2 linked regions of the Paludisphaera borealis genome follow. The protein of the gene in region 2 interacts with the protein of the main gene of each other region in a pairwise test. Links are inferred from orthologs where the notes say so. Each region holds a gene or a part of one and is shown on either strand. Other genes may lie near its edges.

Region 1 (4,997 bases), 2.5 Mb from region 2 along the record:
GAACGGTCACAAGCAGCTCCCGATCAAGCCCGACGGCCCGATGTATCCCGAACGCGAGACGGGACCGCTAACCCCCAACCCGGTCAATCCGGTGACGCCGCCGGGCACCGACCCGGGCAACACGGTGCCCCCGATGCCCGCTCCGATCGGACCGCTGGGACCGCCGCCGACGCCGCTGCCTCCCTTCCGTCCGGCCGGCGAGCCCCCGATCCTCTCGCAGACGCCGGGCCAGGCGGCCCCGACCGTCGCCGACAAGCCCCGGATCGACGCCGCGACGATGCCGACGAGTGGAGCCGCCGCGCCGGTCAACAACCAGCCGCCCGTGGGCGGAGCGCTCCCGACGTCGCCCCCCTCGGCGGCGCCGGAAGCCGTGTCACCCTCTCCGGCTCCGGCCCCAGCGGCCGTCCCGACCTCGTTCGCTCAACCGCCTTCGACGGCGGCCGAACCGGCCCACGCGGTCGACGAGCTGCCGACCCTGCCCGAGGCCATCGATCTGCCTCCACTGCCGCCCGGCTGACCCGCCGAGGCGATCACGACTCTCACTACCGGCCGATGCGTCCAAACGACGCATCGGCCTTCTTTTTTCGAAGGCTGCAAGAACAGTGTTGACCAGTTGTCAAACATATCGGCAAAATGATCCGGCGCTCCTGGTCCGAATTCCATCGCGACTCGCCGGGAAATCGCCACGCGACTTCGTCTTCCGGGCGATCCCGATCCGCTGGATTCACAAATCGAGGAATCCGTCATGACTTGTCCATCGCAGGCTCATCGTGGAAACTCCGGCGATCGACGGACGTTCCTGAAGACGGCCGTGGCCGCCGGTTCGGCCGGCGCGCTCGCCGCGGCCGAGTCGGTCACGCCCGCCTTCGCCCAGGCGGCCCAGGCGGAGCAATCCACCGTTCCCACGGCGACGCTCGGCAAGACGGGACGCAAGGTCAGCATCCTCGGGATGGGCACAAGCTGGAAGCTCTCGCCGAGCTTCGTCCAGGCCGCCCTGTTCTCGGGCGTCCGCTACATCGACACGTCCGAGAGCTACGAGAACACCGTGTCGGAGAAGGTCCTCGGCGACGTCCTCGACCGGACCAAGATGCGCAAGGACGTCTACCTCGTCACCAAGAACGCCGCCTACCGCAAGGGGATGGGGGCAAGCGCCCTGCAGACCCTCGAAAGCCGGCTCGACGCCAGCCTGGAGCGGCTGAAGACCGATTACGTCGACAGCTACTACCTGCACGGGGTCGCCGGCGATCAGATCGCGATCTTGCGCGATCCGGACGTCAAGAAGGCGTTCGAGGAGCTGAAGCGGAAGGGGAAGATCCTCTTCTGCGGCCTGAGCTGCCACGACGCCCGCCTGCCCGAGATCCTCGACGCGGCGGCCGAGGCCGGCTGGATGGATCAGGTGATGTTCAAGTACAACTTCCGCGACGTCGGCGGCAAGGATCGCCACGACGACCTCCAGCGCGCGATCGACAAGGCGGCGAAGGCCAACCTCGGGCTGGTCGCCATGAAGACCCAGGGGGGCTCGGTCAACTTCCCCGACAAGATGGCCAAGCTCCAGGAGAAAGGCTTCAAGAAGGAAGTCGCCGCAATCAAGACGGTCTGGATGGACGACCGGATCCAGGTCGCCGTCAGCGAGATGACGAACCGGAGCGATCTCCGCGAAAACGTCGCCGCGACCCGCGACCAGAAGCTCTCCGCGCGTGACGTCCAACTGCTCGAAGAGTACCGCCAGACGACGGCCCACCTCTACTGCCACGGCTGCGGCCACCTCTGCGAGACGGCCGCCAAGGGCGTGCCGGTGGCCACCGTGCTGCGTTATCTTCGCTATTACGAGGTCTACGGCAAGCGGCAGGAAGCCCGGGCGCTCTACCAGGCGCTTCCTCCCGTCGCCCGCAATCTCGCCGCCGCGGACCTCACGGCCGCCGCCCTGGCCTGCCCCCACGGGTTGCCGGTCGCCGACCTGATCCAGCGCGCCGACCGCCGCCTCAGGGTCTGATCCGGTCCGTCCGGATCGACCTCTCGAACGCCACAGGAATCGGACGGGCCGCCTCCCCCGGTTGCCGGTTCCTCCGCATGAGCCCGAGGCGCGACGAACAGCATCGGAACGGTCGTCATGCCCGTGATCAGGTTCTTTGCCATTTCCTGCGTGTCGATCGTCGTCGCCCTCGGGGCCTTGGGCTGTGGGGGCGATTCCGAGAACATCCCTGATTCTCCGGCCTCGGCGCGGGGCGGCGGCAAGATCGGCGCGGTGCTGCCGACGTTCAGCCATCCCTTTTTTCTGGCTCAGAAGAAAGGGATGGAAGACAAAGCCAAGGAGTTGGGCCTGGAGATCGACGTCCGCGACGGCCAGGACGACGACGCCAAGCAGATCGGTCAGGTTGAAACCCTGATCAACCTCGGCTGCCGCGCCCTTATCCTTTGCCCTCGCGACGAAGACGCCCTCGTGCCGGCGGTCGAGGCGGCCAACCGCGCGAAGATCCCGATCATCGCCCTCAACCGGCGGATCAACGGCGGCGAGGTCCTCAGCTACGTCGGGGCCGACGACGCCGAAGGGGGCGTCCTTCAGGGCGAGGAGCTGGTCAAGCTGCTCGGCCCCAAGGGAGGCAAGATCCTCTATCTTGAAGGCACCGAAGGATCGAGCCCCCAGCGCAAGCGGAGTGAAGGGCTGCTCGCGGTCCTTCAAAAACATCCCGAGATCACGATCGCCGACCGCCGGTTCGCGGGATTTCAGGAAGACAAGGCCAAGAGCGTCATGACCGACCTGGTGCGCCGGTTCCGCCCGGGGGACGTCCAGGCCGTCGTGGCCCAGTCCGACGAGATGGCCTTGCCGGCCGCGGAAGTCGCCCAGGCCGAGGGCTGGAAGGACGTCGTCGTCCTCGGCTTCGACGGCTGCAAGTCGGCCTTCGACGCCGTCCGGAACGGCAGACTCCAATCGACGGTGCTACAAGACCCGGCGGAACAAGGCGCCAAGGCCGTCGAGACCCTGGCGAACTTCCTCAAGGGCCAGAAGGTTCCCGCGGAGAACATCACGCCGCTGCGGTTGATCACCAAGAGCGACGTCGACAAGCACCAGCCCGCGTACTGAATGTTCGTCAACCGGCGGGCCATTCGCCCGAGAAGACCTCGGTAGCCGGGCCGGTCATGAACACCGACTCAGACGGCTCCGGCCATTCGAGCTGGAGGTCGCCACCGGGCAGGTGGGCGAGAATCCGCCGCGAGGTCCGCCCGGTCAGTACGCCGGCGACGCACACGGCGCAGGCTCCCGTGCCGCAGGCGAGCGTGATCCCCGAGCCCCGTTCCCAGGTGCGCATCCGGACCTCTTCAGGGCCGAAGACGTCGACGACGTGGAGGTTCACTCGACGCGGAAACATCGGGTGGTTCTCGATAAGCGGTCCGAGACGCTCAAGGGGGAACGCCGCGCTGTCTTCCACGAAAATGATCGCGTGCGGATTGCCCATGGAGACGGCGGTGACGGCGAAGGTCTGGCCGTCGACCTGGAGCGGAGCGTCGATCGGCGGATCGCCGGGCAAGAGCGTCGGGATCTCGGCGGCTCGCAGAATCGGGGTGCCCATGTCGACCCGGACGAGTTTCGCCTCGCCCTGATCGATCTTCAGATCGAGCGAGAGGACGCCGCGCCCGGTCTCGACGGTCACGCGCTCCTTACGAGCGATCCCATGATCATGGAGATACTTGGCGACGCAACGGACGCCGTTGCCGCACATCTCCCCTTCCGAGCCGTCCGCGTTGAACATCCGCATCCGGGCGTCGGCCTGTCGGCTGGGCATGATCAGGATCAGGCCGTCGGAGCCGACTCCAAAATGCCGGTCGCTGATCGTCCGGGCCAGCAACGAAGGGTCGGAAGGTTCCGGCTGATGAAACGTCTCGATGTAGACGTAATCGTTGCCGAGACCGTGCATCTTGGTGAATTTCATGGCTCGTCGGTCGCCGCGCGAGTAGAGAAGAAGGCCGTAGCGGAGTGAGAACGCGCCGGACTCAAGGAATGTCGAGATCCGTTGGCCGACTGGGCGGTCGACACGTTAACATGGTAGTCCAAACCAAGCCCTGGTGTAAACGTCCGGCGAAGCAGCGCGACCGCCGACTTTCCCGGCGGCTCGAATTCGAGTGCGGGCGGCAAGCCCCATGATTGGGAACGCGAGGATTTGATGCTCGGTACGTCGACGACTCCCTACGACCTGAGATTCCGCCTGCTGGGCATTCCCGTCCGCGTTCATCCCATGTTCTGGCTCGTCTCGGCGATCCTCGGCTGGCAAGACCAGCATTTCGAGCGGGTCGTGCTCTGGGTAGGCTGCGTGTTCCTCTCCATTCTGGTGCACGAGTTCGGCCACGGCCTGACGTCCAAGCACTTTCGCGACGCCCCCTGGATTCTCCTCTACAGCATGGGGGGGCTCTGCTACTCCGAGCGACAGGGAACCAAGGGGCAACGACTCGCCGTGATCCTGGCGGGCCCGGGCGCGGGTTTCCTCCTCTTCCTGGTCACCCTGGTCGTCTGGACGATTTTGCTCGGGATTTCGCCGCGCGAACATTTAGCCCTCATCCTCTTCCTCATCGTCGGCGTCAAACCCGATCCCGTGGCCCTCTTGAACGCCTTTGGGAAGTTCGGTCTGGGCGAGACCGGCATGATGTTCTGGGCCTATTACTTCCTCATCCGCATCAACTTGCTGTGGACGTTCGTCAACTTGTTGCCGATCTGGCCGCTCGACGGCGGCCAGGCGAGCCAGATCATCTCCTCCGTCGTCGACCCGAGAAACGGCGTCCGGCGCAATCACATCCTCTCGTTGGTGACCGCCGGAATCCTGGCCGTGATCGCGGGGGTTCGGACCTCGGACCTGTTCCTGACCTTCTTCTTTGGGATGTTCGCCTACCTGAATTTCCAGGTCCTCCAGTCGATGCACGACGCCCGGTCGCTGGGCGTCGGCGACGACGACTGGTGGCGGCGTTGACCGAGACCGAGGTACTTAGTCGACGAGGTGTCTCAATCC
Region 2 (5,229 bases):
CCGCGATCCGCACCCGAGAATCGTCGGGGTTCGTCGATTCCCGGCCGGTGGGCGACGCCCGCCCTCCCTTTGATTGATTCCAGCCCACGGAAAGCGCGATGACCCATCACGACTGGGAGCAGGTTCAACAGGCCACGCGGACGGTGCGGTCGGCATGGCGGGGGAGTCCCAAGATCGGCCTCGTGCTGGGCACCGGCCTGGGCGCGCTGGCCGGGGAGATCGAGTCGGCCGTCGCCATCCCGTATCCCGAGATCCCCCACTTCCCGCGCGCGACGGTCGAGAGCCACAAGGGCCAGCTCGTCTGCGGCGAACTGGCCGGCGGTTCGGTGGTCGCGATGGAGGGCCGGTTCCACCTCTACGAAGGCTACACGCCCGCCCAGGTGACGTTCCCGATCCGGGTGATGAAGGAGCTGGGCTGCGAGCTGCTGATCGTCTCCAACGCCTGCGGCGGGCTGAACCCGCAGTTTGCGAAGGGTGATCTGATGGTGATCGAGGACCACATCAACCTCCTCGGCGCCAACCCCCTGATTGGTCCCAACGACGATCGCCTCGGCCCCCGGTTCCCCGACATGATCGAGCCCTACGACCGGGCGCTCCAGGACCTGGCGCTGCGGGTCGCGCTCGAGGCGAACATCGTGGCGCATCGCGGGGTCTACGTGGCGGTGACCGGCCCCAACCTGGAGACCCGGGCCGAGTACCGGTTCCTCCGCGGCATCGGCGCCGACGTCGTCGGCATGTCGACGATCCCCGAGGTGGTGACCGCCGTTCACGCCGGGATCAAGGTGCTGGGCTTCTCGATCGTCACCGACATGTGCCTGCCCGACGCCCTGAAGCCGGTTCGCATCGAAGAGATCATCGCCGTCGCCAACCAGGCCGAGGCCAAGCTCAGGACCATCGTCCGGGGCGTGCTGGAACGCTGGCGGGCCTGAGCGGCGGCGGCTTCGCTCCGAAATACAATCGCTGCAAAAAGACGCCGCAAGAGTCAAGGGTGCCACGGGTTCCGTCCTCGGAACCCGTGAAGGCCAGGCCCGGCGGCGCACGGGTTCCGAGGACGGAACCCGTGGCACCCCAAAAAGTAACGTGAATCGGCCCTGATTTTCATAGGGTCGGGTGTCCCAAACTGGCGACATGACGATTGGCCCCAGGAAGATTCGAGCACGATGTCCACCAACGCCAAGCCCTACAAAGAGACTCTGAACCTGCCGTCGACCGAGTTCGACATGAAGGCGAACCTGACCGTCCGCGAGCCGAAGATCCAGGCTCTCTGGCAGGAGCAGGACCTCTACGGGCAGATTCGCCAGGCCCGGGCCAAGAGCCCGCGCCGGGTGCTCCACGACGGACCGCCGTACGCCAACGGCGAGATCCACATGGGCACCGCGCTCAATAAGATGCTCAAGGACTTCGTCGTCCGCTCGCTCACGATGCGCGGGTTCGACAGCCCGTACATCCCCGGCTGGGACTGCCACGGCCTGCCGATCGAGCACAAGGTCGTCAAGGATCTCGGCTCCAAGGCCGCGACCCTGAGCCAGGCCGAGATCCGGTCGCTCTGCCAGACCGAGGCGCTGAAGTGGGTCGACGTCCAGCGCAAGCAGTTCCGCCGCCTCGGCGTGATGGGCGACTGGGAGAACCCCTACCTGACCCTCGATCCCCGCTACGAGGCCGGCATCCTCGACGTCCTGGCCGACCTGCTCGACGGCGGCTACGTCTTCCGCCAGCTCAAGCCGATCCACTGGTGCATCTCGGACCGCACGGCGCTGGCCGAGGCCGAGCTGGAATACCACGACGAGACCACGCCGAGCGTCTACGTGAACTTCGCGATGGTCTCGGGCGTCCCCGCCGCCTGGACCGAGGCCGACGGCTCGACCGACGCCGACTGGCGGGCGATGATCTGGACCACCACCCCTGGACCCTGCCGGCCAACGTCGCCATCGCCGCCCACGCCGACCTCAACTACGCGGGAGTGCGGTACAACGACCCCGACACCGGCATGACGGTCCGCGTCATCCTGGCCGCCGACCTCGTCGCCAAGGTCATGGGCCTGCGGAAGATCGCCGACTTCACCGAGGTCGGCCGCTGCAAGGGGAGGGCACTTGAACACGCCCAGTATCGGCACCCGTTCATCGACCGGATCTCGCCGATCGTGCTGGCGAACTACGTCAGCGTCGAGGACGGCACCGGCCTGGTCCACACCGCGCCCGGGCACGGCGGCGAGGACTACCAGACCGGCCGGGCCTACCAGCTTCCGGTCCTCAGCCCCGTCGACCCCGCGGGCAAGTTCACGGCCGAGGCCCCCGAGTGGCTCGTGGGCCAGCAGGTGTTCGCCGCCAATCCCAAGGTGGTCGAGCATCTGAGGCAGTCGGGCGCCCTCTACTTCGAGCAGCCGCTGACGCACAGCTACCCCCACTGCTGGCGCTGCAAGAAGCCGGTGATCTTCCGGGCGACCGAGCAATGGTTCGTCGGCGTCGACCGCAACGACCTGCGCGGTCGGACCCTCGAAGCGATCCGCAACGACGTCAACTGGCTGCCGTCGTGGGGCCAGTCGCGGATCGAGGCGATGGTGTCGCTCCGGCCCGACTGGTGCATCAGCCGGCAGCGGTCGTGGGGCGTGCCGATCCCCGCCCTCGGCTGCACGAGCTGCCACACCCAGTTGCTCACCGCCGACACGGTCCGTCATTTCCGCGACCTCTTCCGGGCCGAGGGCGCCGACGCCTGGTTCACCAAGTCGGCCGAGGAGATCGCGCCGCCGGGGGCGTCGTGTCCCAGTTGCGGCGGCACGAGCTTCCGCAAGGAGGGGGACATCCTCGACGTCTGGTTCGAGAGCGGGTCGAGCCACCGCGCGGTGCTCGCCGGCGACTTCGAGCTGGGCTTCCCCGCGTTCATGTACCTGGAAGGCTCTGACCAGCATCGCGGCTGGTTCCAGTCGTCGATCCTGACCTCCGTGGGGACCCGGGGTAAGGCCCCGTTCGAGACCGTCCTGACCCACGGGTTCGTGGTCGACGACAAGGGCGCGAAGATGGCGAAATCGGGCGGCAACGCCGTGGCCGCCGTCAAGGCGACCGAGCAATACGGCGCCGACGTCCTCCGCCTGATGTTCGCGAGCATGGACTTCGCCGACGACATCCGGATCAGCGAACGGGCGATCAAGGAGACATCCGAATCGTACCGAAAAATCCGCAACACCTTCCGCTACCTCCTCGGCAACCTCGAAGACTATGAGACCCTCGACCCGTCGAGCGTCGACGTCTCGACCCTGCACGAGCTGGACCTCTGGGCGCTGGGACAGCTCAACAACGTAGTCCGCGACGTGGTCGCGGCCTACGAGCGGTTCGAGTTCTACCGGGTCTATCAGCGGATCTACCAGTTCTTCTCGGTCGAGCTTTCGAGCTTCTATCTGGACGTCCTCAAGGACCGCCTCTACGCCGAAGCGCCCGCCGGCCCCGACCGCGTCGCCGCTCAGTTCGTCCTGTCGCGGCTGCACGACGTCCTGGTCCGGCTGCTGGCCCCGATCATCCCGCACACCGGCGAGGAACTGTGGGGCTACCTCCCCGCCGGGCAGGGCTATCCGGCCAGCGTCCACCTGGCGAAGTTCCCCGAGCCCGACCCGCGCTGGGACGACGCCGACCGCGACGCACGGTGGACGACGCTCCTCGAAGCCCGCGACGCCGTCCTCAAGTCGCTGGAAGCTCTCCGCAAGGACAAGACGATCGGCAGCGCCCAGGAAGCTTCGGTGGTGATCTCGGCCGCCGAGGCCGATCTGCCGCTCCTGGAAGCGCATCGCGACCTCCTGGCCACGCTCTGCATCGTGTCGGAACTCGACGTCAAAGCCGCCTCGACGCCGGCCCCAGGGGGCGAGCGGTTCCAGGTTGCGGCCGTCCGGTCGCCGCACGGCAAGTGCGAGCGGTGCTGGAACTACCGGTCGACGGTCGGCCAGAACACCGAGCACCCGACGCTCTGCGAGCGGTGCGCCCGGGTGATCACGGCCCAGGCCGAGAAAGGCCCGGCCAAATGACCGACACAGGCCGCAAGTCGCCGATCCGCCTGGCCGTCTGCGCGTCGGGCGGCGGCACGTCGCTGCAAAACCTGCTCGACCGGATCGCCGCCGGCCAGCTCGACGCCGAGGTCGTGCAGGTCGTGGCCAGCCGGCCGAACATCGGCGCGATCGCCAGGGCCGAGAAGGCTGGCATTCCGGTCGCCGTCGCGGTGTCGGCGAAACACGCGCCGGCCGAATACACCGCCGCCGTCTTCGACCCGATCCGGGCGAACAAGGCCGACCTGGTCCTGTTCGCCGGCTTCCTCGCCCTGGTCGACATCCCCGCCGACTACGAAGGACGGGTGATGAACATCCATCCCGCCCTGATCCCGTCGTTCTGCGGCAAGGGGTATTACGGCCAGCGGGTGCATCAGGCGGCCATCGACTACGGCGTCAAGGTGAGCGGCTGCACGGTCCACTTCGCCGACGACACCTACGACACCGGCCCGATCATCCTCCAGCGCTCCGTCCCGGTCCTCGAAACCGACGACGCCCACGCGCTGGCCGCCCGGGTCTTCGAGGCCGAATGCCAGGCCCTCCCCGAAGCCGTCGCCCTCTTCGCCGCCGGCCGCCTCAAGATCGAAGGCCGGCGCGTCCGCATCCTCCCTCCCGGCGACCCCCGACCCTGACGATCGTGAGCCGCCGGAAATTGGCTTCGATCGCGCGGAAAAGTGGGTCGTCACGACTGCCCCGCCGAGCCAATGCCGACGCCCGGAGGCTTACGCCCCGGCCGTCGGGAATTGGCTTCGATCGCGCGGAAAACTCGGGCGGCCGACGCCCTCTCGTCCCGTAGGGTGGGCGCCGCCCACCATCCGAACCCGTTGTAACATCGACAGTTATCGACGGTGGGCAATGCCCACCCTACGAAGAGTCTCCCCGAGCCCATTGGCTTCGATCACGCGCGAAACACGGGTTTCCAAAGGCGCTCTGGGCCAGGGACGAAGCGGAACGACTCGCGTTCCCGGCTCGCCGGAAATTGGCTTCGATCGCGCGGAAATACGGGTTTCCAGGACGATGACGAAGCCGGGCGGCTCGACGGAATTTGGCTTCGATCGCGCGCTTTTTCGCCGTGTTGCTCGCCGCCTCGGTCTCTATCCAACGGGCGCATTGAGAAGGAGCGAATGGGGAATCCGAGAATCCCCCATCCTTACTATGCGCCGAAGTCGCCTGAATGAGAAAACCGATCGCGAAGTCCCGCC

Evidence for each region.
Region 1: the proteins of BSF38_RS32515 (region 2) and BSF38_RS23415 interact in binary tests that used the Escherichia coli proteins (3 or more experiments, as listed by UniProt). The link is inferred for Paludisphaera borealis from one-to-one orthologs.

What each region holds. Positions count from the first base shown.
Region 1 is NZ_CP019082.1:6,045,264-6,050,260, reverse strand. What follows is about bases 1,330-4,096. They hold BSF38_RS23415 (sugar ABC transporter substrate-binding protein), read left to right. Parts: upstream 1,330-2,110; coding sequence 2,111-3,082; downstream 3,083-4,096. Other genes in these bases: dapF (diaminopimelate epimerase), read right to left, coding at 3,090-3,929; BSF38_RS23420 (aldo/keto reductase), read left to right, coding at 1,330-1,993. Also shown: BSF38_RS23425 (TolC family protein), read left to right, coding at 1-517; more of BSF38_RS23420, read left to right, coding at 746-1,329; BSF38_RS31485 (metalloprotease), read left to right, coding at 4,161-4,958. UniProt on the Escherichia coli protein: Part of the ABC transporter complex RbsABC involved in ribose import. Binds ribose. Also serves as the primary chemoreceptor for chemotaxis.
Region 2 is NZ_CP019082.1:3,520,137-3,525,365, forward strand. What follows is about bases 1,486-4,484. They hold BSF38_RS32515 (isoleucine--tRNA ligase), read left to right. Parts: upstream 1,486-1,960; coding sequence 1,961-4,009; downstream 4,010-4,484. Other genes in these bases: BSF38_RS32510 (class I tRNA ligase family protein), read left to right, coding at 1,486-1,991; purN (phosphoribosylglycinamide formyltransferase), read left to right, coding at 4,006-4,484. Outside these bases: BSF38_RS13630 (purine-nucleoside phosphorylase), read left to right, coding at 99-929; more of BSF38_RS32510, read left to right, coding at 1,161-1,485; more of purN, read left to right, coding at 4,485-4,659. UniProt on the Escherichia coli protein: Catalyzes the attachment of isoleucine to tRNA(Ile). As IleRS can inadvertently accommodate and process structurally similar amino acids such as valine, to avoid such errors it has two additional distinct tRNA(Ile)-dependent editing activities.